Regions from separate parts of the Paenibacillus sp. FSL H8-0175 genome, predicted to be linked through region 1. Evidence: predicted binding sites of a transcription regulator. Region 1 holds the regulator's gene; each other region holds the start of a gene.
The links. The regulator Rex, encoded in region 1, represses fermentation and respiration genes when NADH is low (regulators of the CRP and FNR family bind a similar motif). The targets are predictions, from matches to a motif close to TTGTGAAATATTTCACAA.

Region 2: a site for Rex is predicted at 2,531-2,548, ahead of MHH46_RS30160 (formate/nitrite transporter family protein). Genes of this name have one in related genera too.
Region 3: a site for Rex is predicted at 1,459-1,476, ahead of MHH46_RS03650 (flavocytochrome c). Genes of this name have one in related genera too.
Region 4: a site for Rex is predicted at 1,462-1,479, ahead of scfA (six-cysteine ranthipeptide SCIFF). Genes of this name have one in related genera too.

The regions. Positions count from the first base shown of each region.
Region 1 is NZ_CP150299.1:4,737,575-4,741,758, reverse strand. Features, by position in the region: gene dinG (ATP-dependent DNA helicase DinG) at 1-2,145, shown strand, start outside; gene MHH46_RS21095 (redox-sensing transcriptional repressor Rex) at 2,276-2,929, shown strand; gene MHH46_RS21090 (amidohydrolase) at 2,916-4,184, shown strand, end outside.
Region 2 is NZ_CP150299.1:6,787,522-6,791,705, reverse strand. Features, by position in the region: gene MHH46_RS30165 (FAD-dependent oxidoreductase) at 1-299, shown strand, start outside; gene MHH46_RS30160 (formate/nitrite transporter family protein) at 2,652-3,479, shown strand; gene MHH46_RS30155 (MFS transporter) at 3,940-4,184, shown strand, end outside.
Region 3 is NZ_CP150299.1:832,522-836,705, reverse strand. Features, by position in the region: gene MHH46_RS03655 (histidine kinase) at 1-1,305, opposite strand, end outside; gene MHH46_RS03650 (flavocytochrome c) at 1,578-3,368, shown strand.
Region 4 is NZ_CP150299.1:836,805-840,988, forward strand. Features, by position in the region: gene MHH46_RS03655 (histidine kinase) at 1-183, shown strand, start outside; gene MHH46_RS03660 (response regulator) at 158-940, shown strand; gene scfA (six-cysteine ranthipeptide SCIFF) at 1,505-1,654, shown strand; gene scfB (thioether cross-link-forming SCIFF peptide maturase) at 1,777-3,171, shown strand.

The DNA of each region.
Region 1 (4,184 bases):
AATTTATCTTTTACTGATTATATGGACGAAGTAACCAAACGACTTAAAGACACATTACCGCAGTATGAAAGCCGGGAAGCTCAGGATATTATGATCAATGAGGTGATGACGGCACTTGCCGAAGACAAACACCTACTGATCGAAGCGGGCACAGGAACCGGTAAATCGCTCGGTTATTTGTTGCCTGCCATTTATCAAAGCGTTCGCACCAATGAAAAAGTCATGGTCAGCACTCATACCATTAATCTGCAGGACCAATTGCGCGAGCGGGATATCCCTTTGTTAACGCAGGTAGTTCCTTTTCCGTTTAAAGCTGCTATTTTTAAGGGAAGAGGGCATTATTTGTGTCTGCGTAAGTTTGAGCATAAAATTAATAAAAAGGACTTTATAAGCCCAAGGGAAGATGCGCTTACTGCCGCTCAGATGATTGTATGGCTCACTCAAAGTGAATCAGGGGATGATGAAGAGCTGAATTTAAGCGGCCGGGGCGGTGATTTCTGGGAGACGGTGGCAAGCGATACCGATTCCTGTCTGGGCCGTTCTTGTCCTTGGTTCCGCAAATGTTATTATCATAGGGCCAAGCATGAAGCTGGGATTGCTGATGTGGTTATTACGAACCACTCCAAGCTATTCGCAGATGTTAAGGCTGGGCACCAGCTGCTTCCGGCTTACGAGCATCTTGTCATTGATGAAGCACATCATTTAGAAGATGTGGCTGGTAAACATCTTGGCATGCATATGAAGCATTTCACGGTGGCACACACGTTATCGCGACTGTATAAAGATAGCCGAAACGGACAGCTCCCTGCTCTGCGTCAAATATTACAGTCGTCAGGCAGTGAAGAGGCTTCAGAATGGAGCGGAGTCATCGATCGGATCTACCCGGATCTGCTTACTGTCAAAGAAACCTGGGATGCACTCAGCGACAAGCTGTTCAGCCTATTGCCGGAACGCAGTGATGCAGGGGCAGGAGAAGCGGGACAACTGGTTATGCGGTTGCTTCCCGCCCGTAAGCCGAAGGATTGGGATGAATTGGTTGCGCTAGAGAACACTATGAATCTGACGTTAAGCGACATCATCCGTAAGGGTGATAAAATGCTTAACGAGATGCGTGACCAGGAAAGCCAATCCTCAGCAGACAGCCTTGTTACTGATATTAGCGGTTTATTTAAAGATTTGGCTTCCATACGTGAGCAAGTAAGATTCTTTATGGGGCTGAATGACGATAATGTAGTATATTGGCTGGAGGCAAATGGAAATTACCGTAGCAAATCCCTACAGCTGTATGCCGTCCCTGTGGATGTTAGCATCCAGCTTAAAGAGTTGTTCTTCGATAAGAAAAAAAGCATCGTGCTTACCTCGGCGACGCTATCTGTAGATAAATCTTTTCAATTTATGATTGATAATCTCGGACTTAACGAAGCTGCAGAAGAGGGACGTCTAATGACCTCACTCCTTCCATCTCCCTTTAAATATCGCGAGCAGGCACTGCTAGTTATACCGCGTGATTTTCCTAGTGTGAAGGGCAGTGTGGGCGATGCTCGATTTGTCGATACACTCGTACAGTCATTATCGGAAGCTGCTAAAACAACACGTGGGCGGATGCTGGTTCTGTTTACTTCTTATAAAATGCTGCGTCAGGTATATGATCCGCTTAAAGAGGCTTTAGCCTCACAAGAGATTACGGTGCTTGGTCAAGGCGTGGAAGGTGGCAGCCGGAGCAAGCTGATCCGCCGCTTTCAGGACAGTGCAGCATCCGTATTGCTGGGGACGAGCAGCTTCTGGGAAGGTGTAGATATTCCAGGTGAAGCACTGACTTGCCTGGCCATCGTGAGACTTCCATTTCAACCGCCGAATCACCCGTTGGCGGAAGCGAAGTCGGAGTTATTACAGGCCCAGAAGAAGAATCCGTTCATGAAATTATCTGTTCCTCAAGCGGTTATTCGTTTTAAGCAGGGATTCGGAAGACTGGTTCGCACGGCGCAGGATCGCGGAATAGTTATTGTTTATGATACAAGGGTTATTGAATCTCATTACGGGAAGTATTTCCTTTATTCATTGCCTGGTCCCAAAATGGAGCATATGCTTACTGATCAAATGGTCCCACGCATAGCGGAATGGCTAGAGGATGGCGGCGCTTCTTAAAACGCTCGTCTTCAGTTTAGCTCCTCCTTATCCTTAAGGGCGGTGTGTTACAGTACCGTCCTTAATAAGGAGAGGTAGACGTTTGAATATGGATTTTCACAAGAACATTACTATTTTTAGGAGGAAAAATATGAAATCGGATAAAATATCAGAAGCCGTTGTTCGCAGACTGCCTGTGTACTTGCGTTTTTTGAATGATCTCCAGAATCGCGAAATATTAACAGTTTCCTCTCAGGAACTTGGGCAAAAGCTTGATCTTAATCCCGCACAGATTCGTAAGGATTTAGCATATTTTGGTGACTTCGGCAGAAAAGGTATCGGCTATGATGTAACGTATCTTATTGAGAAAATCCGTCATATCCTGAAGCTGGATCAACAGCTTAATGTAGCTTTAGTTGGAGCAGGTAATCTCGGACATGCCTTGTCTAATTACAATGCATATCTCAAAGATACTATGAAAATCACGGCTATATTTGATTCGTACGCTCCTAAGGTTGGACGTAAGATCAACTCACTTACTGTGCAACCGATGGATGAACTAGGCAGCACAATTCGTGAGCAAGGTATTCGCATTGCCATTATTACCGTACCTGATTCAGAAGCTCAAAATGTAGCAGATATCCTCATTTCTTCTGGGATTGAAGCGATTTTGAACTTTGCCCCTGTGATTCTGAAGACACCACCGAATATCCGGGTGCATGCAGCTGATTTTACAACTGATCTGCAAAGTCTTGCTTATTACTTGCGGGATGGAAAGGAAGAAAGTGAACATGAACAACAATAAAACGATAATTAAGGGCGGGTATTTTCTGACTCCGGGAACGGATGAGCCGGTTCTGAGTGGATATATGACTATTGAAGATGATTTAATCACTTACATAGGAAAAGAAGAGCCTCAGATGGAAGCTGGAGTGCAAGTGGTTGATGGCAGCCGTCTGCTGTTCATGCCTGGACTTGTAAACACACACGGTCATGCGGCGATGTCTTTGCTGCGTGGATATGGAGATGATTTAGCGCTACAAGTGTGGCTTCAGGAGAAGATGTGGCCAATGGAGGAAAAGTTCACCGGTGATGATGTATACTGGGGAACCTCCTTATCTGTATTGGAAATGCTGAAGGGTGGAACTACGACCTTCCTCGATATGTATGATCATATGGACCGAGTAGCCGAGGTAGCTGAGTTATCAGGTATCCGTTCCGTATTGATGCGTGGTGTGATCGGGTTATGTCCAGAGGATGTACAGAATCACAAGCTTGCGGAAGCGATTTCTTTTGCCCGTAACTGGCATGGAAAGGCTGACGGTAGAATTACTACTATGATCTCGCCACACGCCCCTTATACTTGCCCTCCTGACTTCCTGGTTAAGTTCGTGCAGGCAGCGCATGATCTGGATTTACCAATGCATACGCATATGTCCGAAACGAAACGTGAAGTGGAACAAAATGTGGCGGATTACGGGTTGCGTCCTGTAGCTCACTTAGAGAAGCTTGGAATGTTCACACGTCCCTCGATAGTTGCACATGGTGTTCATTTAAATGATGAAGAGATTGAGATCTTGGCTCGCCATAATGTGGGTGTATCTCATAATCCGGGCAGTAATTTGAAGCTGGCTAGCGGAGTGGCTCGGGTTACTGATCTTCTAAAAGCTGGTGTGAAGGTGTCTCTTGGCACGGATGGCGCGGCAAGCAACAATAACTTGGATATGTTTGAAGAGATGCGGCTTGCAGCTCTCATTCATAAGGGTGTCAGCGGTGATCCAACGGCTGTCCCTGCTCCAGAAGCTCTGCGTATGGCTACAGAATATGGCGCGCAGTCCATCTTTTTAAATAATGTAGGCAGACTTGCTGGAGGGATGAAAGCAGATTTCATTGCTATTGATATCGATCAGCCGCATTTGCTGCCACACACAGATCTGTTGTCTCATGCAGTTTACTCTGCTAGCGCTAAGGATGTTGAGCATGTGTGGGTGAATGGTAAACAGGTCATCAAGCATGGACAATGCTTAACCCTGGATGAGGAAGCTATCCGGCGTAAAGCG
Region 2 (4,184 bases), 2.0 Mb from region 1:
TGATTATTGATAACTACCGTCCAGAATTTATGCCCACCTTTGAGCAGGTTCAGTTAAAAGTAGTGTTTGATCGCGCCACACGCCGTATTCTCGGGGCTCAAATTATGTCCAAGATGGATCTGACGCAATCGATTAACACAGTGTCTGTATGTATTCAAAATCATATGACAATCGACCAACTAGCCTTTATCGATTTCTTCTTCCAACCGCATTACAACAAACCTTGGAACTTCCTGAATACAGTAGGTCTTCAAGCGCTGCCGACAACAGTACCAAGCAAAGAGGCTGTAACGGTTTAAAAAGGGACGTTGTTCCTGAGTGATTTATCGAAGAATAAGACAGCCTTGTAAAGCTAGAGAAGCAGTGATCCTCCTGTTACGGGAGGATCACTGCTTTTTTTTGTTAGGTGCAGAATGATTAGCTGCATGGGTAGGTGCAATCCAATGGCTTCGGTGATGGTAGCAAGCCAAATGTGCTCGAAAGTTACGACTAGGGTCAACTGTGTCCGATCGTGCTGAGTCATCGCCTTCTGCAGAAGCTTCCGGACTCAGGAGCTCTGTATAAGGTCAACTGAGTCCGATCGTGCTGAGTCATCGCCCTCCGCAGAAGCTTTCGGACTCAGAAGCCGCTAATTAGCAAATAATCGCCGTTTGAGCGTGGTTTCGGACTCCAATGCAGCTATTACATAGAATGAGTTACAACTAGTGTGTTTTTCGTGCTAATAGCGACCATGGGGTCCGATAGCGAGCCAAATTTGCTCAAAAGCTCTGTATAAGGTCATCTGAGTCCGATCGTGCTGAGTCATCGCCCTCCGCAGAAGCTTTCGGACTCAGAAGGCGCTATTTAGCAATTAATCACCTTTTGAGCGTGGTTTCGGACTCCAATGCAGCTATTGCATAGAATGGGGGACAACTAGTGTGTTTTTCGTGCCAATAGCGACTATAGGGTCCGATAGCGAGCCAAATGTGCTCAAAAGCTACGTATAAGGTCAACTGAGTCCGATCGTGCTGAGTTATCGCCCTCCGCAGAAGCTTTCGGACTCAGAAGGCGCTAATTAGCAAATAATCGCCGTTTGAGCGTGGTTTCGGACTCCAATGCAGCTATTACATAGAACGAGGTACAACTAGTGTGTTTTTGGTGCCAATAGCGACTATGGGGTCCGATGGCAAGCCAAATGTACTCAAAAGTTACGAATAGGGTCAACTGAGTCCGATCGTGCTGAGTCACCGCCCTCCGCAGAATTTATCGGACTCAGAAGCCGCTATATAGCAAATAATCGCCGTTTGAGCGTGATTTCGGACTCCAGTGCAGCTATTACATAGAATGAGGTACAACTAGTGTGTTTTTCGTGCTAATAGCGACCATGGGGTCCGATGACAAGCCAAATGTGCTCGAAAGTTGCGATTAGGGTCAATTGAGTCCGATCATGCTGAGAAACCGCCCACCTCAGAATTTTCCGGACTCAGAAGCCGCTATTTAGCAATTAATCGCCGTTTGAGCGTGATTTCGGACTCCAGTGCAGCTATTACATAGAACGAGTTAAAACTAGTGTGTTTTTGGTGCCAATAGCGACTATGGGGTCCGATAGCAAGCCAAATGTGCTCGAAAGCTACGAATAGGGTCAACTGAGTCCGATCATGCTGAGAAACCGCCCACCTCAGAATTTTCCGGACTCAGAAGCCGCTATTTAGCAATTAATCGCCGTTTGAGCGTGATTTCGGACTCCAGTGCAGCTATTACATAGAACGAGGTACAACTAGTGTGTTTTTGGTGCTAATAGCGACTATGGGGTCCGATAGCGAGCCAATTGTGCTCGAAAGTTACGATTAGGGTCAACTGGGTCCGATCGTGCTGAGACATCGCCCCCCGCAGAAGCTTTCGGACTCAGAAGCCGCTAATTAGCAAATAATCGCCGTTTGAGCGTGGTTTCGGACTCCAGTGCAGCTATTACATAGAACGAGTTAAAACTAGTGTGTTTTTGGTGCCAATAGCGACTATGGGGTCCGATAGCAAGCCAAATGTGCTCGAAAGCTACAAATAGGGTCAACTGAGTCCGATCATGTTGAGAAACCGCCCACCTCAGAATTATCCGGACTCAGAAGCCGCTATTTAGCAATTAATCGCCGTTTGAGCGTGATTTCGGACTCCAGTGCAGCTATTACATAGAACGAGGTACAACTAGTGTGTTTTTGGTGCTAATAGCGACTATGGGGTCCGATAGCGAGTCAAATGTGCTCGAAAGTTACAAATAAGGTTATCTGAGTCCGATGTCCGGGTGTGGGCCAAATATGCTCAAAAGCTAAGATTAGAGTCATCCGAGTCCGATAGAATGCCGATAGTGAAGTATGACGATAGTGAGGTATGACTCCAGTTAGGTATAGCTCCAGTGAGATATAGCTGCATATAGGGTCAACGGTGTCCGATAGCTGCTGCGTACGCTCAAATGTAATCCAACGAAACAAGATATGCTGGCTTAGTAGGCCAGTCGCAAACTTCTATTTGTGCACAGGTCGCAGTAAATTTGACATGTCAGTGAAAACTTTCACTTAGTTTTCTCAAAGTGATAATTATCACGTTAATGTGTTTTACGACACGCTACAATGGTCATAAAGGAACAAATTTGAAGTAAATAGATGAAGGGGATAGGAACCATGGCTTATAGCAAACCGCAGCAAATTGCCGAAGTAACTGTAGAGAACGGCATAAAAAAAGCTCATAATCCGCTAAGTACCGTACTTATTCTGGGCTTTTTGGGAGGAGCGTTTATTGCGCTCGGGTTTTTATTAGATATTCGCGTCATTGCTGGCGCACCACAGGAATGGGGTTCCATTGCTAACTTTATCGGAGCCGCAGTCTTCCCCGTTGGGCTGATCATGGTACTCCTTGCAGGTGGAGAACTGCTGACAGGGAATATGATGGCCGTGCCGCTCGCTTTTATGGCTAAGAAGATTTCTTTCTGGGAAGTTGTGAAGAATCTTTTGCTCATTACGATTAGTAATCTGGCAGGGGCATTATTTGTAGCTTATTTCTTCGGTCATGTGGTGGGTTTAACTTCAGAGGGTGTGTATTTAGAAAAATTGGTGGATATGGCTGGTCATAAAATCGATGCAGAATTCTTTCCGGCATTTGTTTCGGGTATCGGCTGTAACTGGCTCGTTGCGCTGGCCGTATGGCTCTCCTATGGAGCAGATAACTTCAGCGGCAAAATCCTTGGTATTTGGTTCCCGACGATGGCCTTTGTTGCGATAGGATTCCAGCACGTTGTAGCTAACATGTTCCTAATTCCAGCAGCTATTTTTGAAGGTTATTATTCATGGGGGCAATACTTCACTAACTTTGTTCCCGTCTGGCTCGGCAATCTAACGGGTGGAGCAATATTTGTCGCAGCTGCCTATTGGATGGCATACTTGCGTAAAGCACCTACGGCTATTCAATCCGTAGATAGCATGTCCGGCAGCAGTGTCAAAAAACACGCTTAAGCTCGTCTTATAGAGCACTCCATAGAACATTCAAGGTCTGCCTTATTGGTGGCGTTAATGTTTTAGGGGTGCTTTTTGTTATGTAGACACAAAAAAATCCGCCGTGATATATCCGCGCTCGGGGGAACGAAATCGGATCACGGCGAATTTTGAAGGGGGAGTGTTTCTAGGCTCTATTACCCCGTCTTTCTAAAAGCGAATCAGTTTCTTCTTGTTTAGTTTGCTTTACGGACGACAGCCACGGCTTTAAAATAAGAATAGATATTAGAACTAGGGAGGACTGCGGACGTGAACCCCAAGGGAGACGGGATATTTCATGCGATATGTGCGTCTTATCCTCTAGATTTCATGTATACTTTATCACGATAAAACGTCAATGTGTATGCTTGCTCATAGCCCTGTTTTGGGATGATACTGGATGAATTAATGACACATATATAACAGGGGATGTACACTACTTATGAAGTTTTTACAGGCATATCCAAAAGAAGTGAAAATATTTCTAATTGCCAGCCTAATTAACGCAACAGGTAGTGCGCTGATGTGGCCGCTCGTTACGATGTATGTATTTGATGAGCTTGGACGCAGCATGTCAGATGCTGGACTGGTGATTCTTATTCAATCGGTTGGTGGGATCGTGGGTCAACTACTCGGGGGCTCACTCTATCATAAGGTAGGCGTTAACCGGCTGATTGTCGGAGCGCT
Region 3 (4,184 bases), 3.3 Mb from region 1:
TGTAATCGAAATTTTGCACTTTTGATCCCCAAGTGGCTTAATCCCGTGATAAATCGCATTTTCCACCAAAGGCTGCAGCATGAAGCGAACGACTTGGCACTGATCAAGCTTTTCATCATATCGAAGCTCGTAGTCCAGAATCTCCTCATATCGCACACCTTGAATATGAAGATAACTCTCGACATGGTACAACTCCTGATCAAGCAGAATGTATGGACTGCCTGTGCCAAGCCCTAATCGGAAATACGCGCTAAGCGCTTCCACCATCTCCACCACATTGTCTGCTCCATGTTCCGTTGCCATCCACTGGATCGTATCCAATGTGTTGTATAAAAAGTGCGGCTTGATCTGCTCATGAATCAGTCTGAGTTCCATCTCCTTTCGGTCCTGCTCCACAGCGTATAATTGAACAAGCATGTCATTGAAGCTTCGTCCAAGATCGCCGATCTCATCCGAGCGCGTAACATCTGCTCGTATGGTTTGGTTGCCGTTCTGCACATTTTCCATTACCTGGCGAAGCGACTGAATTGGACGAATAATGGAAGAAGCAAGCAGCACCAGAAAGACGATAAACGCACTACCGATAAGAACGCCTACCAGCAATGCAGTCCGCTGGGTTTTGATCACCGCTAACGATAGACTTGAATTCGGTACTTTGAGTACTAACTTCCAGCCTTCCACATTTTGAATTGGAGCCTCAAATACACTCATGTTCTTCTTATCTGCTGTATCCTCCGCTCCATCTTCTTCACCCAGCTCTCTGCAATCGACGATAAGCTGGCCTGACTGGTCATATAGCATTACATCTTGAGCAATCTCCCTCATCTTCTTGACGGAGACGGCTGCGGCAATATAAGCTACCTCATCATTCACCGATGGATTCACGCGATAAAGAATGACGACGATTTCGGCTGCATTCGCTTTGGATACGATCGGATTGCTTACCACATAATTGGAATCTGAATTCAGCAGTTTTCGATAGTAGGGTCGGTTTAGTATCGAAAAAGGCTTGTCCCTTGCTGACCAGGAATTTCCGTGAATATCCACCACGCGTATGGATTCGTACTCTACTTTCTTCTTCGCCTCGAACTTATCGAACTCTTGCAGCAATTCATCTCGTGTCCACTGATGGTCCGAAGCTAGAGAAGCAAGCATGTCTATCTCTCCAATGCGCTGATTAAACCAATAATCAATCTGGTCGCTGCGTGCAGTAACCACTTGCTGCGTTAAGTTCTTATTCAAAGGGACAACCGTATGGTTCATCTCCAAATATATTGTTACAAGCAATGCAACGAACAGCAGCAAGAAGCAGCCTCCTGCGATTAACGTAATTTTTAAGTGAATTGATTTCATTGTAATCATAGCCCTTCACAATATCCGTTTCTTACATGCCCGAAAAAGACAAAAAAACACTAATCTGTGCAAATACATAATGCTGTACTAAATCTATAATAGGTCTTGTGCATATTTTCACATGAAATAACATTCATGTCTAGGCTAGAGATAAAGGATTTGCCTAGCAAATCTTCCTCTCCCTAGTGTATGTAACCAATCCACAACAGAATGAAGGAGATATTATGCGAACTCACACGAAAAAGCTGTTATCTATTCTACTAGTCCTCAGTCTTATGTTCACGCTTGCTGCTTGCGGCAGTAAAGATGCAGAGCCCGCTGCAGATGCAAACGGAGTTCAAGTCTTTGAAGGAGTTGGGCAAGGTAAACATGGCGATATTAAAGTACAAGTCTCCTTATTAGATAACAAGATCACTGACATTAAAGTGACAGAGCATAAGGAAAATGAAGTACTTGCAGAACCTGTTTATACGCAGCTCAAGCAAGAGGTCATGGCAACTAACAGCGCAAAAGTTGATGCCATTAGCGGATCTACAGTTACAAGCAAAGGATATCTCGAAGCCATTCAAGATGCAATTACGAAGTCTGGACTTACCCTTGTCGCTGGCGCTGAAGTCAGTGGAAGCAAAGACAAAGAAGAAGTCGAGCAAACCTATGATGTTGTCGTCATCGGTGCCGGGGGTGCTGGCTTTAGTGCGGCTATCGAAGCGAAGAGCGCTGGAGCTAATGTAGTTCTGCTCGAGAAAATGCCAGCTGTTGGCGGCAACACATTGATTTCCGGTGGTGAGATGAATGCGCCTGACAACTGGGTTGAACGTGCTCTTGGCATCACAGATGACACGGCTGACTTGTTCTATAATGATACGATGAAAGGCGGAGACAACCTCGGGGATCCAAAGATGGTTCGTATTCTTGCCGACAATGCTCTAGCATCTGCCGAATGGCTGCGCGATGATATCAAGGTAGAGTTCTTACCTGATCATCTGTTCCAATTTGGTGGCCATTCCAGAAAACGTGCGTTGATTCCTGTAGGTCATACAGGTGTTGAATTGATTACTAAGTTAAAAGCCAAAACAGACGCTGATCAAATCACGATCAAAACGAATATGAAAGCCGAAACCTTGCTGAAGGACGAAAGCGGCAAAGTAACAGGTGTAACTGCGACTTCGGGTACTGGCGACAAGATCACATTCCATGCGAACAAAGGCGTCATCATCGCTACCGGTGGTTTTGGATCCAATGTAGAGATGCGTAAGAAGTATAACCCTACAATGGATGAAAAATATATGACTACCGATACACCAGGATCTACAGGTGACGGTATCGTTATGGCAGAAACGATTGGCGCCAAACTGACAAACATGGAGAGTATTCAAACGTATCCAATCTGTAATCCTGAGACAGGTGTTATTTCCCTGGTTGCAGACTCCCGCTTCGATGGTGCGATCCTGATTAACCAAGAAGGCAAGCGCTTCGTTGAGGAATTAGAACGTCGTGACGTTATTTCTAAAGCAATTCTTGCCCAAACGGGTGGATATACGTATCAATTATGGAATCAAGGCATTGAGGATATTGGTAAAACGATCGAAGTTCATCAAGACGAATACGATCAACTCGTTAAACAAGGCTTGCTCTTTAAAGCCGATACGATTGAAGAGGCGGCTGATTTCTTTAAAATTGACGTGAACACTTTGAAAGAAACGATTAATAAAGTAAATGATTATGCGAAAACAGGTAAAGACCTTGATTTCAAACATCGCGGTGGATTGAAATCTCTTGAAAAAGGCCCTTACTACATCGAAAAAGCTGTACCCTCCGTTCACCATACAATGGGCGGCTTGGTGATCGACGAGAAGACTCGCGTTTTGAATGAAAAAGGCGAAGTCATCCCTGGGTTGTTCGCTGCAGGTGAAGTAACAGGGGTCATTCATGGTACAAACCGTCTTGGCGGTAATGCCATCGCTGATATCTTCACATTCGGCCGGATTGCAGGCAAACAAGTTGTAGCAGAGTAATCTTATTTTTTGTGTAACTGCTCTATTAATAAGTTAGCCTTAAAAACGTGCAAGATAGTTCGTAATGTGCAGGTTGACTCTAACTTTCAAGCTGCCCTCTATGACATAGCAAACCGCCCTGTCAGCAACATTGCGAACAGGGCGGTTTATTTATGTATTCGTGTCATCGGCATGAAAAAAATAAGCACTGTGACCAAAAGTGTGACCACGATGATCTTCACGATTTTTTTATGGTGGAGCCTAGGGGCTACGCTCGTCTAACTCGCTGCTCTTTTATCGTTCCGAAAAAGGAATATTATTCCACTCTCTTTTTACTTTCATTGCATTTCTCTCCTTTAACTGAATGTGAAAAAGCGCAGGAACTTGTCCCTGCGCCATGCTTCCGCAATATGCGGAAACAAAAAAAGCCCCATATGGTACCCTCGAAGGTTCCATATGGGGCTGACTTTTTGCAGGATCATTAATAAATGAGAAAGAGCCCTCACGGATAATAGGCATAGACCTACTTCGTAAGAGCTTTATTATGCAGATATGTGGTTGGCGAACGCTTCTAATTAATGGCCAGATATAATGGAAAAGCATATAGCCAACCAATGAATCCAATATATAATCGGATATTAATATTCAGGGAAATCCCTGATAAAATTTAATTCCCCGTGCTCGTCCACAAAAAATAGACGTTTTATGTTACTCGCCAAAATTTTTACAAATATATTTTATGATATTATCCTCTGCTCGGCGTTTCGTAATACTTCAGTGTCCGAAGTTTCCGGGCGAATATGACTGGTCATTGCATACTCTTGCTGCAGCTGCGCT
Region 4 (4,184 bases), 3.3 Mb from region 1:
GATACATATGATCGTTCTGCCACAGGCTTTGGGCTATACAGTGTAAACCATCGCATTCGACTAGCTTACGGAGTGCCATATGGCCTTGCAGTGAAGAGCGAAGATGGCATTACCGTTATGGTCATTCGAATACCTTTGGACGGGGAGTGGAATGAAGATGTGGAAGATTGTCATCGTCGATGATGAAACGATCATTCGCAAAGGCTTGCGACAATACATTGAGGAGAGTCCGTATCTTTTTGAGGTTGCAGGAGAAGCGAAAAGTGCAAACGAAGCATTGAATATGGTGGAGGAAGCCCCACCACATGTATGTCTTGTGGACATCAACATGCCGAATATGAATGGGCTCGATCTGATGAATATATTGCGCGAACGCTGCCCGTCGGTTCTGGTTGTCATCATCAGCGGGTACGATAACTTTGAATATGCGCGTCAAGCCGTGCAACTGCAAGCATTCGATTATGTATTGAAACCTGTGCCGAAGAGTGATCTGAACAAGCTGCTTCATCGGATCGATGAGCATCTTCAGGTAAAATATCCTTTGCATTCACATGAAGACAGGGTGGATAAGGAGCGGGAGCTTCCCGGGTATACAGGGGATGGAACAGTGCTTATCCAAAAAGTGACCGAGTATATTGACAGTCATTATCAGGATCCGGAGCTGTCTATTACTCGAGTAGCAGCACTATTTCATATCAACCAAACCTATCTTAGTAAGCGTATGAAGCAAGAAATCGGTGCTTCATTCCTTGACTATGTCACCGAGCTTCGGATATCGAAGGCGAAGGAGATTCTGGATGACGTAATGCCGAATATCAAAATCGGGGATCTGGCCGTGAAGGTAGGGTATAAGAGCCAGTACTATTTTAGTCGTGTGTTCAAAAATAGAGTCGGCTCAAGCCCCTTAGAGTACAAAAAGCATCCGTTCGGTTATGGATAGGAGGGTTATTCTCGTCCCTCTGCAGCACGCCATAGATGTTATGCTCGGAGTTGCCTTCTATCAAAACGGTTGGGTTTTAAACATGAGCGAGAAGATGAAGTTAAAGCATCCAATAGTGAAATATTTTTATGAACTAAGGCGTCAAGAGCAGATAAACTGTCCGGAAGTGTCTTAGGCTCCTCATATAAGTTTGTTCACACTGTCTACCCACGCATGTGGAGAGTGTCGCTCTACTGGTAAGGAAGGATACAGTGCTATGAGATCCTTATATTTATTGGACTTTACGGACAAGTATGAGAAAAAATGTTGTTAAAGAGATGGCATCATTGCCGTCTCTTTTTTGTTTCACTTTTTTAGTATTGCCCTGACTCTGGTTCCGGCTACCGCATCCTACGATCACAAGCATGAACGATTGCACGAAAATTAACGTTGATACTTATGTTTAAGCCCTCTCTACTCTGTTAGGTGACGGGCATCATAGACGTACTTGCGTGATGTTGCTACGATGTTCCATGGAAATTAAGTGAAAGTGATCACAAGAAATTACAGAAGGAGTTATTTATCGTGAAAAGAATCGTAACACTGAGCACCCGCAAACTGATGGATACCGCAAAACACGGCGGATGCGGCGCATGCCAGACCTCTTGCCAGTCCGCTTGTAAAACTTCCTGCGGCGTTGCAAACCAGAAGTGTGAAAATGCAATGAACAGATAGGATTCGGAATTTTACCGCCCATTGCTCTGCTGATGGGCGGCTATTTTTAAGAAATGGATGCTACCTCTAAAGGAAGGCAAAGCCGTTTCTACTTGTGTGCAAAAGGAGCTTGATTAGTAAGTATGATTCATCAATATAAACTAAACGGATACAATATCGTGCTCGATACCTATAGTGGCTCGGTGCATGTTGTTGATGACCTAGCATATGAAATTATAGCGGATTATGAGAAAACTTCTGTCGATCAAATCGTGACAACAATGTTGGATAAATATAAAGATGATTCCAGCATTTCCGAGAGCGACATTCGAGAAACCATCGTGGATATCGAGGAGCTTATAAATGATGGACAGCTTTTTACAAAAGATGAGTATGAGAACCTCTCGCTCGATTTAAAAAAACGAAAAACTTATGTCAAGGCACTCTGCCTCAATGTTGCGCATACCTGTAATTTGTCATGCGACTATTGCTTCGCTAGTCAGGGGAAATACAACGGAGATCGAGCAATCATGAGCTATGAGGTTGGACAAAAAGCTATCGATTATCTGCTTGAAAACTCAGGTCATCATCGAAACCTGGACATTGACTTTTTCGGCGGGGAACCACTTTTAGCCTGGAAAGTGGTTAAACAGATCGTAGCTTATGCAAGAAGCAAAGAACAAGAATACAAAAAGAAGTTCCGCTTCACCTTCACGACGAACGGGATGCTGCTGAACGATGAGGTCACCGAGTTTTTAAATCAGGAAATGTACAATGTCGTATTAAGCCTGGATGGAAGAAAAGAGGTTCATGACCGGCTTCGCCAAACGGTTAACGGAAAAGGCAGCTATGATCATATTCTTCCGAAGTTCCAGGAATTCGTTCGTAAGCGCGGAGACCAAGAGTACTATGTACGAGGAACTTACACTCGTAACAATGTCGATTTCACCAACGATATATTTCATATCGCAGACCTTGGTTTTGACAAAATTTCGATGGAACCGGTCATCTGTGATCCAAAGGAGCCCTATGCACTTACCGAGGAGGACCTGCCGGAGATATACAACCAGTACGAAATTCTCGCGAAGGAAATGATCGGTCGCGGTGAACAAGGCAAGGGTTTTACCTTTTATCACTACATGCTAGACCTCTCGGAAGGACCTTGCATCCAGAAGAGAATCACTGGCTGTGGGTCAGGAACCGAATATCTTGCCGTCACCCCTTGGGGAGAGCTTTTTCCTTGTCACCAGTTCGTAGGGGATGAAGAGTACAGCATGGGAAACCTCTGGGATGGCATCACAAAGCCAGAGCTGCAATGTCAATTCAAAGAGAGCAACTGCTACTCGAAGCCGGAATGCAAGGACTGCTGGGCTAAACTCTACTGCAGCGGTGGTTGTCCAGCCAATGCACTGCACGCGACGGGTTCCCTGGTCGGAACCTATGATTTCAGCTGTGACGTCTTCCGCAAAAGAGTCGAATGTTCCATGATGGTGAAGGTGGATGAATCTATTAGAGCGATGGAAGAGCAACCTAACTAATTAAAATAACGAATGAATACACGATAACCGAGAAATAGACACTTATAAATGAAGTGACTTTTCTCGGTTTTTGTATGAATTTAGAGAAGGAAAACCGTAAAACGAGCGAGACTACCGGTTTCTGCATTTGAGAACGAGATAAAAATGAACGGGTGTTTGGAGGATATGAATCATGAGGGTTAAAATATTTCTTATCGTGACTATATTGTCTGCCTGTTTGGTTGGATGTAGTAATGGAGCAGTATTTAAAGATCAAAATGATGGAATTGCAAAGAATATCCCTACGATTGAACCATCAATGGAGATGATCTTATTCCAAGTAATACATCTGAACCTTTTGTAGGAAGTAAGGATTGGGATAGTGAAACTGAGAAGTTCTTCTATGGAACTTGGAAAGTTGAAAACCTTTTAGGATTTGCAAATTCTTACAATGATGCTTCGGAATATCCAACAGGGCAAAACGTTATTGGTGATGAAATTATAATCAAAAAAGATTCCTTTTTATCAAAAGGGTTTGAACACTATCCTGTTTATCAATATCAGCTAGAAGCTCCACTCTATAACATTACAGAAGTACACTAAAATAATGACTCTTCTTATAGAGTTTATAAAATGGATATGCCGAGTTTAAGCATGAATGATGGAGTAAAAGTATTAAGTATCTCCGACTCTTCTACAGGACTTGCTATACCCCTAAGTTTTTTGGATCTGAATAATGACAGACTTATCTTGATATTAGAGGCAACACAATTTGAACTGAAAAGAGTCATGAAGTAAAGGTTATACCAATTGGTTAACGGTGAGCGACCCTCGACAGAACCATTCAGCATTGTTTCACCTGAGGCGTTAATTCTAATAGAGAATGTTCTGAATGATAAGTTTTTAGTGAAAAAATTGAACCATGGTTTTCTGATAATTAGAAGGACAATGGCGTGCAATTTGAATGAGGTGGATTAATGATCGATGAAATAGCCAATAAAAGATGTAGTTAGAGAAGTGAAGTGAGAGAGAAG